DNA from 2 places in the Oscillibacter sp. KLE 1745 genome. Region 1 is predicted to be linked to the other one. Evidence: a T-box and tRNA genes for the amino acid it is inferred to sense, from the RefSeq annotation. Region 1 holds a T-box; the other holds one or more tRNA genes.
The links. The T-box of region 1 lies ahead of leuS (leucine--tRNA ligase). A T-box ahead of a tRNA ligase gene usually reads a tRNA of that ligase, here a tRNA-Leu.
Positions count from the first base shown of each region.

Region 2: it has a tRNA-Leu gene. The T-box ahead of leuS (leucine--tRNA ligase) is inferred to sense a tRNA for this amino acid. The anticodon was not compared.

Region 1 covers NZ_KI271762.1:85,804-89,214, forward strand. Annotated here, with positions in the region: gene leuS (leucine--tRNA ligase) at 1-1,377, opposite strand, end outside; T-box leader at 1,667-1,901, opposite strand; gene HMPREF1546_RS15440 (GNAT family N-acetyltransferase) at 2,083-2,670, shown strand; gene HMPREF1546_RS15445 (helix-turn-helix transcriptional regulator) at 2,862-3,224, opposite strand.
Region 2 covers NZ_KI271741.1:19,956-23,366, forward strand. Annotated here, with positions in the region: gene HMPREF1546_RS11695 (ABC transporter ATP-binding protein) at 97-1,281, shown strand; tRNA gene HMPREF1546_RS11700 (tRNA-Leu) at 1,894-1,976, opposite strand; gene HMPREF1546_RS11705 (pyridoxamine kinase) at 2,093-2,941, shown strand; gene HMPREF1546_RS11710 (MFS transporter) at 2,938-3,411, shown strand, end outside.

The DNA.
Region 1 (3,411 bases):
GGAGTCCACCTCCGGCAGCAGCAGGGGCAGCTGCTCCTCCGGCAGGGGGACCCAGCCGCACTTGGGGCAGTTCACCAGGGGGATGGGCTCGCCCCAATAACGCTGGCGGCTGAACACCCAGTCCCGGAGCTTGAAGTTGGTCTTGGGACGGCCGATGCCCTGCTCCGTCACCCACTTCTTCATGGTGGGAATTGCCTCTTTCACGGTGAGGCCGTCCAGGAAGCCGGAGTTCACCATGATGCCGGTGTCGTCCTTCAGGGTGAAGGCCTCCTTGGTGATGTCTCCGCCCTGGACCACCTCCACGATAGGCAGGCCGAACTTGGTGGCGAACTCCCAGTCACGCTGGTCGTGGCCCGGCACGCCCATGACGATGCCGGTGCCGTAGCCCATCAGCACGTAGTCGGAGACGAACAGGGGCACGTGCTTGCCGCTGGCGGGGTTGACGGCCTCGATGCCCTCCAGCCGGACGCCGGTCTTCTCCTTGTTCAGCTCGCCCCGCTCAAAGTCGGACTTGCGGGCGGCCTCCTCGATATAGGCGGCCACAGCATCCCAGTTCTGGATCTGGTCCTTCCACTGCTGGAGATAGGGATGCTCCGGGGAGATGACCATATAGGTCACGCCGAACAGCGTGTCGCACCGGGTAGTGTAGACCGTCAGCTTGTCGCCGTTGGTGGCGGTGAAGTCCACCTCCGTGCCCTCGGACCGGCCGATCCAATTCTTCTGCTGGATCTTCACCCGCTCGATGAAGTCCAGGTCGTCCAGGTCGTCGATGAGCCGGTCGGCGTACTTGGTGATGGCCAGCATCCACTGGCTCTTCTCCTTGCGGATGACCTGGCCGCCGCAGCGTTCGCACACACCGTCCACGACCTCCTCATTGGCCAGGACGATCTTGCAGCTGGTGCACCAGTTGACGGGCATGGAGGCCTTGTAGGCCAGCCCCTTCTTGAACATCTGCAGGAAGATCCACTGGGTCCACTTGTAGTAGCTGGGGTCGGTGGTGTTCACCTCCCGGTCCCAGTCGAAGGAGTAGCCCAGCATGTGGAGCTGCTTGCGGAAGTTCTCGATGTTGTCGTGGGTCACCTTGGCGGGGTGGATGTGGTGCTGAACGGCGTAGTTCTCTGTGGGCAGGCCGAAGGCGTCATAGCCGATGGGGAACAGGACGTTGTAGCCCTGCATCCGCTTCTTCCGGCAGATGATGTCCATGGCGGTGAAGGGCCGGGCGTGGCCCACGTGGAGCCCCTGGCCGGAGGGATAGGGGAACTCGATCAGGCCGAAGAACTTCTCCCGAGTCTTGTCCCCGGTGACGGCGGTGAAGGGCTTCTCCTCCAGCCACTTCTGCTGCCACTTTTTCTCAATGCTGGCAAAATCGTATTTCATATCCTTCTCCTCATTCCTGTGAATGGATTTCTCTGTTCGATTTATTTTTGCCGCGGCGCGCCCCCGGGCGGCCTCTCTTGCTTCTACGGGGCAATTCACCTTCTGTACGTGGCAAAAATACTTTGACCCAACCGCCTTGGGTTGCGTCGCCAGTGACTGATGCCGCTGGTGAAGGCACTCTGCTGCGCAGCCGTTGGCGGCTCTGCCGCCTGACGGATGCGGTGTGCCCCCTACGGGCAAGGAGATGTCAATCCCCTCTTCAAGCTGTAAAAGCGCCCCCGACCTTACGGTCAGGGGCGTAAAAGCTACGCGGTACCACCCTGGTTTCGCCAGCCGTTGCCGGATGGCGCTCAACGGCCCGGAGGGCCTCGGCCAGTAACGGGGCCTGCCGTCCCACCCTACTATGTCCGTTCAGGCGGGAGACTCCGGGAACAGTCATCCGCGAAGGTCCCCCACCGGCTCGCAGCAGCCGCCGGCTCTCTGAAGGCGGGACATTTCGCCTTTCTTCCCATCAATGTCGTTAACGGGTCTATTTTATGTGGCTTTGCGCGTTTTGTCAAGAGGTAAGCGGGAAAAGCGCTGTACAATCCAGTCGACATCTTGTTTTTGCCCGTCCTGCTCTGTATAATGGGGAAAATCCAACGTATGGCAGCAGAAAAAACTCTGGCAATTTGGGGGGGAGGCGAAACCGTGAAGGGCACCCTGATAAACACGCCCACATTGGAAACCGGGCGTTTGATCTTGAGGAAATTCACAGAGCGCGATCTGGAATGGCTGTTTCTGATTCTCCATGACAAGGAAGTCAATCAATTCCTGCCCTGGTATCCGATAGACAGCATAGAAGAAGCCAAGAAATTCTATGAAGAAAGATACGCTTCAAAATATGTCCAGCCGCAGGCATACGCTTACCCGATCTGCTTGAAAACGGACGATCATCCCATCGGCTACATAAAAGTGGATATGGAGGAACATCACGATTTCGGATATGGGCTTCGCAGGGAATTCTGGCATCAGGGACTTGTCACAGAAGCGGGCAAAGCGGTGATCGCCCAAGTGAAAAAGGACGGCCTGCCTTATATCACAGCAACGCATGACCGAAACAACCCAAGAAGCGGCGGCGTTATGCGGAACGTTGGAATGAAGTACCAATATTCTTACGAAGAACAGTGGCAGCCCAAGAATTTTCTGGTTACATTTCGGATGTACCAACTGAATCTTGATGGGAATACAGATCGGGTTTACAAAAAATATTGGGACCAATCTGCTGCCCATTTTATAGAACCGAACGTGTGAACAGATGGATATTGGAGAAAAGCTGGGCGCCGAGGCAGCCGGACTTGTTAAAACCGAAGTGCTTGGTGCATGGACCTGCCTCACAGGAAGCAGGCCCATTTTCATACAGGCGCGCCCAATGCGCCCTCACACTTCGCAGGGAAGGCTTTTCGCCCCCTGACTTATATCGCTGCCCCTTGATTCCGATTGTTTCATACTCCCCCGCCGGTCGCCTGATGCAGCAGCTCCTCCGCTGGCACACCGAAGAGCTTCGCCAGGGCCAGCAGGTTGGAGGTGCTGGGGTCCGCCGTGCCGGTCTCCCATTTGCTGACCGCCTGCCGGCTGACCCCCAGGGCCTCCGCCACGAACTCCTGGGTCATCTGGCAGCGCATCCGGTGGGCCTTGAGGACCTCCCCCAGGGTACGGCAGGTCTCCGCTTTTTCCCGGCGGGCCTCCCCGCCCCGCAGGTACTTCCGCAAAGCCCGGATCAGCAGGATCAGCAGATAAATGAGCCCTGCCCAGATGGCCAGAAACAGGAGCAGCAGCGGGAGCATGATAATGGAACTGAATGCCATTGTAGTTGCCTCCTTTTGTTTTGATGGTCTCAGCATACCCGGGGCGGGCGGTTGCGTCCACCAGCTATCGCGCAACTCTGGGTTGATAAGCAGAAAAAAGCTCCGGCGGTCAGCGCCGTCGGAGCTGATGTTTCCCCTTTTCACCGGACACGGCGCCCCACAAAATCTTCGTTTTGCGTGGCACCAC
Region 2 (3,411 bases), on a different contig from region 1:
CGGTGCGGCAGTGTGGAGACCTGCCACAGAGGCGGACCGGCCCCGGCCGGCCGTGAGGGAACAGCTGCGGAGGCGCTGTTTCCAGAGCCTGATATCATGGCAGAAGTTATTCTGAAAAACATCAAAAAGGTCTATCCCCACCAGGAACCCGCCAAGAAGAAAAAGGGCTCTGAGGAGAAGAAGACGAACCTCCAGATTACGGATGAGGGCGTGCTGGCAGTGCAGGAGTTCAGCCTGAACATTGCGGACAAGGAGTTCATCGTGCTGGTAGGTCCCTCCGGCTGCGGCAAGTCCACTACCCTGCGGATGGTCGCCGGCCTGGAGGAGATCAGCGGCGGCGAACTGTATATCGACGGCAAGCTGATGAACGATGTGGCACCCAAGGACCGGGATATCGCCATGGTGTTCCAGAACTACGCTCTGTACCCCCACATGACTGTGCGGGAGAACATGGCCTTCCCCCTGAAGCTGAAGAAGTACCCCAAGGAGGAGATCCGCAAGCGGGTGGATCAGGCGGCGGAGGTTCTGGGCATCACGGAGTATCTGGACCGCAAGCCCAAGGCCCTCTCCGGCGGCCAGCGCCAGCGGGTAGCCATTGGCCGGGCCATCGTGCGGGAGCCCAAGGTCCTGCTGATGGACGAGCCGCTCTCCAACCTGGACGCCAAGCTGCGCAACCAGATGCGGGCGGAGATCATCAAGCTGCGCCAGCGGATCGACACCACGTTCATCTACGTGACCCACGACCAGACAGAGGCCATGACACTGGGCGACCGGATCGTCATCATGAAGGACGGCGTCATCCAGCAGATCGGCACGCCCCAGGAGGTGTTCGACCATCCCACGAACCTGTTCGTGGCGGGCTTTATCGGCACGCCCCAGATGAACTTCTTTGATGCGGAGCTGGTGAAGGAAGACGGCCGCTATGCGGTGGTTCTGGAGAACGCCCGGGTGGAACTCTCCGAAGCCAAGCAGGCGAACCTGGCCCGGAAGCAGGTCCAGCCCGGCCCCATCACGCTGGGCGTCCGGCCGGAGCACATCTCCCTGGCCGGGGATGCGTCCCAGGCGGTGCGGGGCACTGTGGACGTGGCGGAGATGATGGGCTCTGCGGTCCATCTCCACGTGGACGCCTGCGGGCGGGACACCATCGTCATCCTCCAGACCATGGATCTCCAGGGGGCGGGGCATCCGATTCCCGCCACCGGCAGCGCCCTGCCGTTCACCTTCGGCGGGAACGTGGCCCATGTCTTCGACCGGGAGACCGGCCGGAATTTGGAGGTCTGATCCGCCGCCCTGCCGTGCCGGATGCACCACGGGCAAACTCTGCTGTAAAAGGAGACGCGCTTTTCAGCGCGTCTCCTTTTTTAGTTTCAATCAGGGCGCGGCCAGCAGCACGGCAGTGGCTGCGGGACCGTGGAAGCACAGAAGGGGACCGGCCGTTTGGAGCCGTTCTCTGGCCGCCGAACGTCAAAAAACGGCGGCCTCTGGATATCGTTCTTTTTGGGCGGGAACGGTTCGGTCAAAATCCACATTTTCAGCACCGCCCTTCCAGTCGGCACGGGCGGCGGGCAGGTGTTTTCCCGGAAAGCGGATGCCTAGCGCAATGCAAATTCATTCACCCGCGTATTTTAGAGCATCGGAGGGCGGAGTCATCCCTCCGGACAGCGAAACCCGTCAAAAGGGACATCCCAAAAAGATGCCCCTTTTGATGGCAGGGCCGGTTGGAGTCGATATTGCCTCGTGAGTAAGATAAAATCGCCGCAAAGCGGCGGACCCAAACCGAAGCCCAGTGAAGTTGGTTCAGTTTGAAATCGAGAAGCAGCAGAACGAGCGCACGATAAGCTCTGCAATGAAATGAAAAAGCTCACCGCAAGCGATATGACGCTTGCGGCGAGCTGGTGCGGGTAACAGGACTTGAACCTGCACGGTTGCCCAATGGAACCTAAATCCATCGTGTCTGCCAATTCCACCATACCCGCAGAGATGATGCCGGGATAGTTGCAGTATATCACATCTCTTCCTCTTGAACAATAGGAAAATCTACGATACAATGAAATGCAGTCTGTTCAAAACCATTGAAAAGAGGAAGCGTACCATGATGACCCCACGCGTTGCTGCCATTCATGACATGTCCGGCTTCGGCCGGTGTTCTCTCACTGTGGCCATTCCTATTCTCTCCGCCATGGGGGTCCAGTGCTGCCCCCTGCCCACGGCATTTCTCTCCACCCATACCGGCGGGTTCGAGGGGTTCACCTTTCTGGACATGACCGACGAAATGTCCAAGGTGGCGGACCACTGGGCCAGCTTGGGCCTGACATTCCAGGCTGTATACAGCGGCTTCCTGGGCAGTGAGCGGCAGATCGGCGTGGTGGAGAACTTTATCTGCCGGTTCCGGGGACCGGACACCGTGGTGGTGGTGGACCCGGTGATGGGGGACTACGGCCGGGTCTACCAGACCTACACCGCCGCCATGTGCAGCGGCATGGCCCGGCTGGCGGAGCTGGCGGACGTCATCACCCCCAACCTGACGGAGGCAGCTCTGCTGCTGGGCCAGCCCTATGAGACGCTGCCCGCCGGCGAGGCGGGCCTCCGGGAGATCACGGAGCGGCTGAGCCTGGGAGGGCGGCGGTCTGTGGTGCTGACGGGCGCCTCTCTGGCCCCCGGCCGGACCGGCGCCGTCTGCTTCGACGCCCGCACCGGGAAGACGGAGGCCGTTCAGACCGCCTATGTGGCCCATGAGTTCCACGGCACCGGGGACGTGTTCTCCAGCGTCCTCACCGGGGCCCTGGTGCGGGGGGAGTCCCTCTCCTCCGCCGCCGGAGAGGCGGCGGCGTTCGTCCGTGCCTGCGCGGAGCGGACCGCGGCGGAAGACCTGCCTATGCGGGAGGGCGTAGATTTTGAACCCCTGCTGGGTCTGCTGATTCCCGGAAAGGAGACCGTATGACCGAATTCCCCTCTCTGCGGCGGCTGAACGTATCCTATACGCTGGTCCACGTGGTCTACTGGGCCATGTTTGCCATCTTCGCAGGCTACCAGACCTCTCTGCTGCTGGGGCGGGGCTTTACCAGCGGGGAGGCGGGGATCTTTGCCTCCATTCGCTGCTTTGCCGGCATTTTGGCTCAGCCGTTGCTGGGAGGCTGGGCGGACCGCCACCCGGAGGTGCCGATCAAACGCCTGCTGAACGCCTGTCTGGTGCTGGCCCTGGGGGTGAATGTGGTATTCTACACCACCCGCCCCGGCTTCTGGGGCACCGCCCTGATCTTCCTGACCCTGGGCATTCTGGAGCTGAACGCCTATCCTCTGCTGGACTCCATGGCGGTACAGTTCATCGCCGCCGGGGTGGACATGTCGTACAGCCTCAGCCGTGGGCTGGGGTCTCTGTCCTATGCCCTGGCCTGCGTTGCGTGCGGCCAG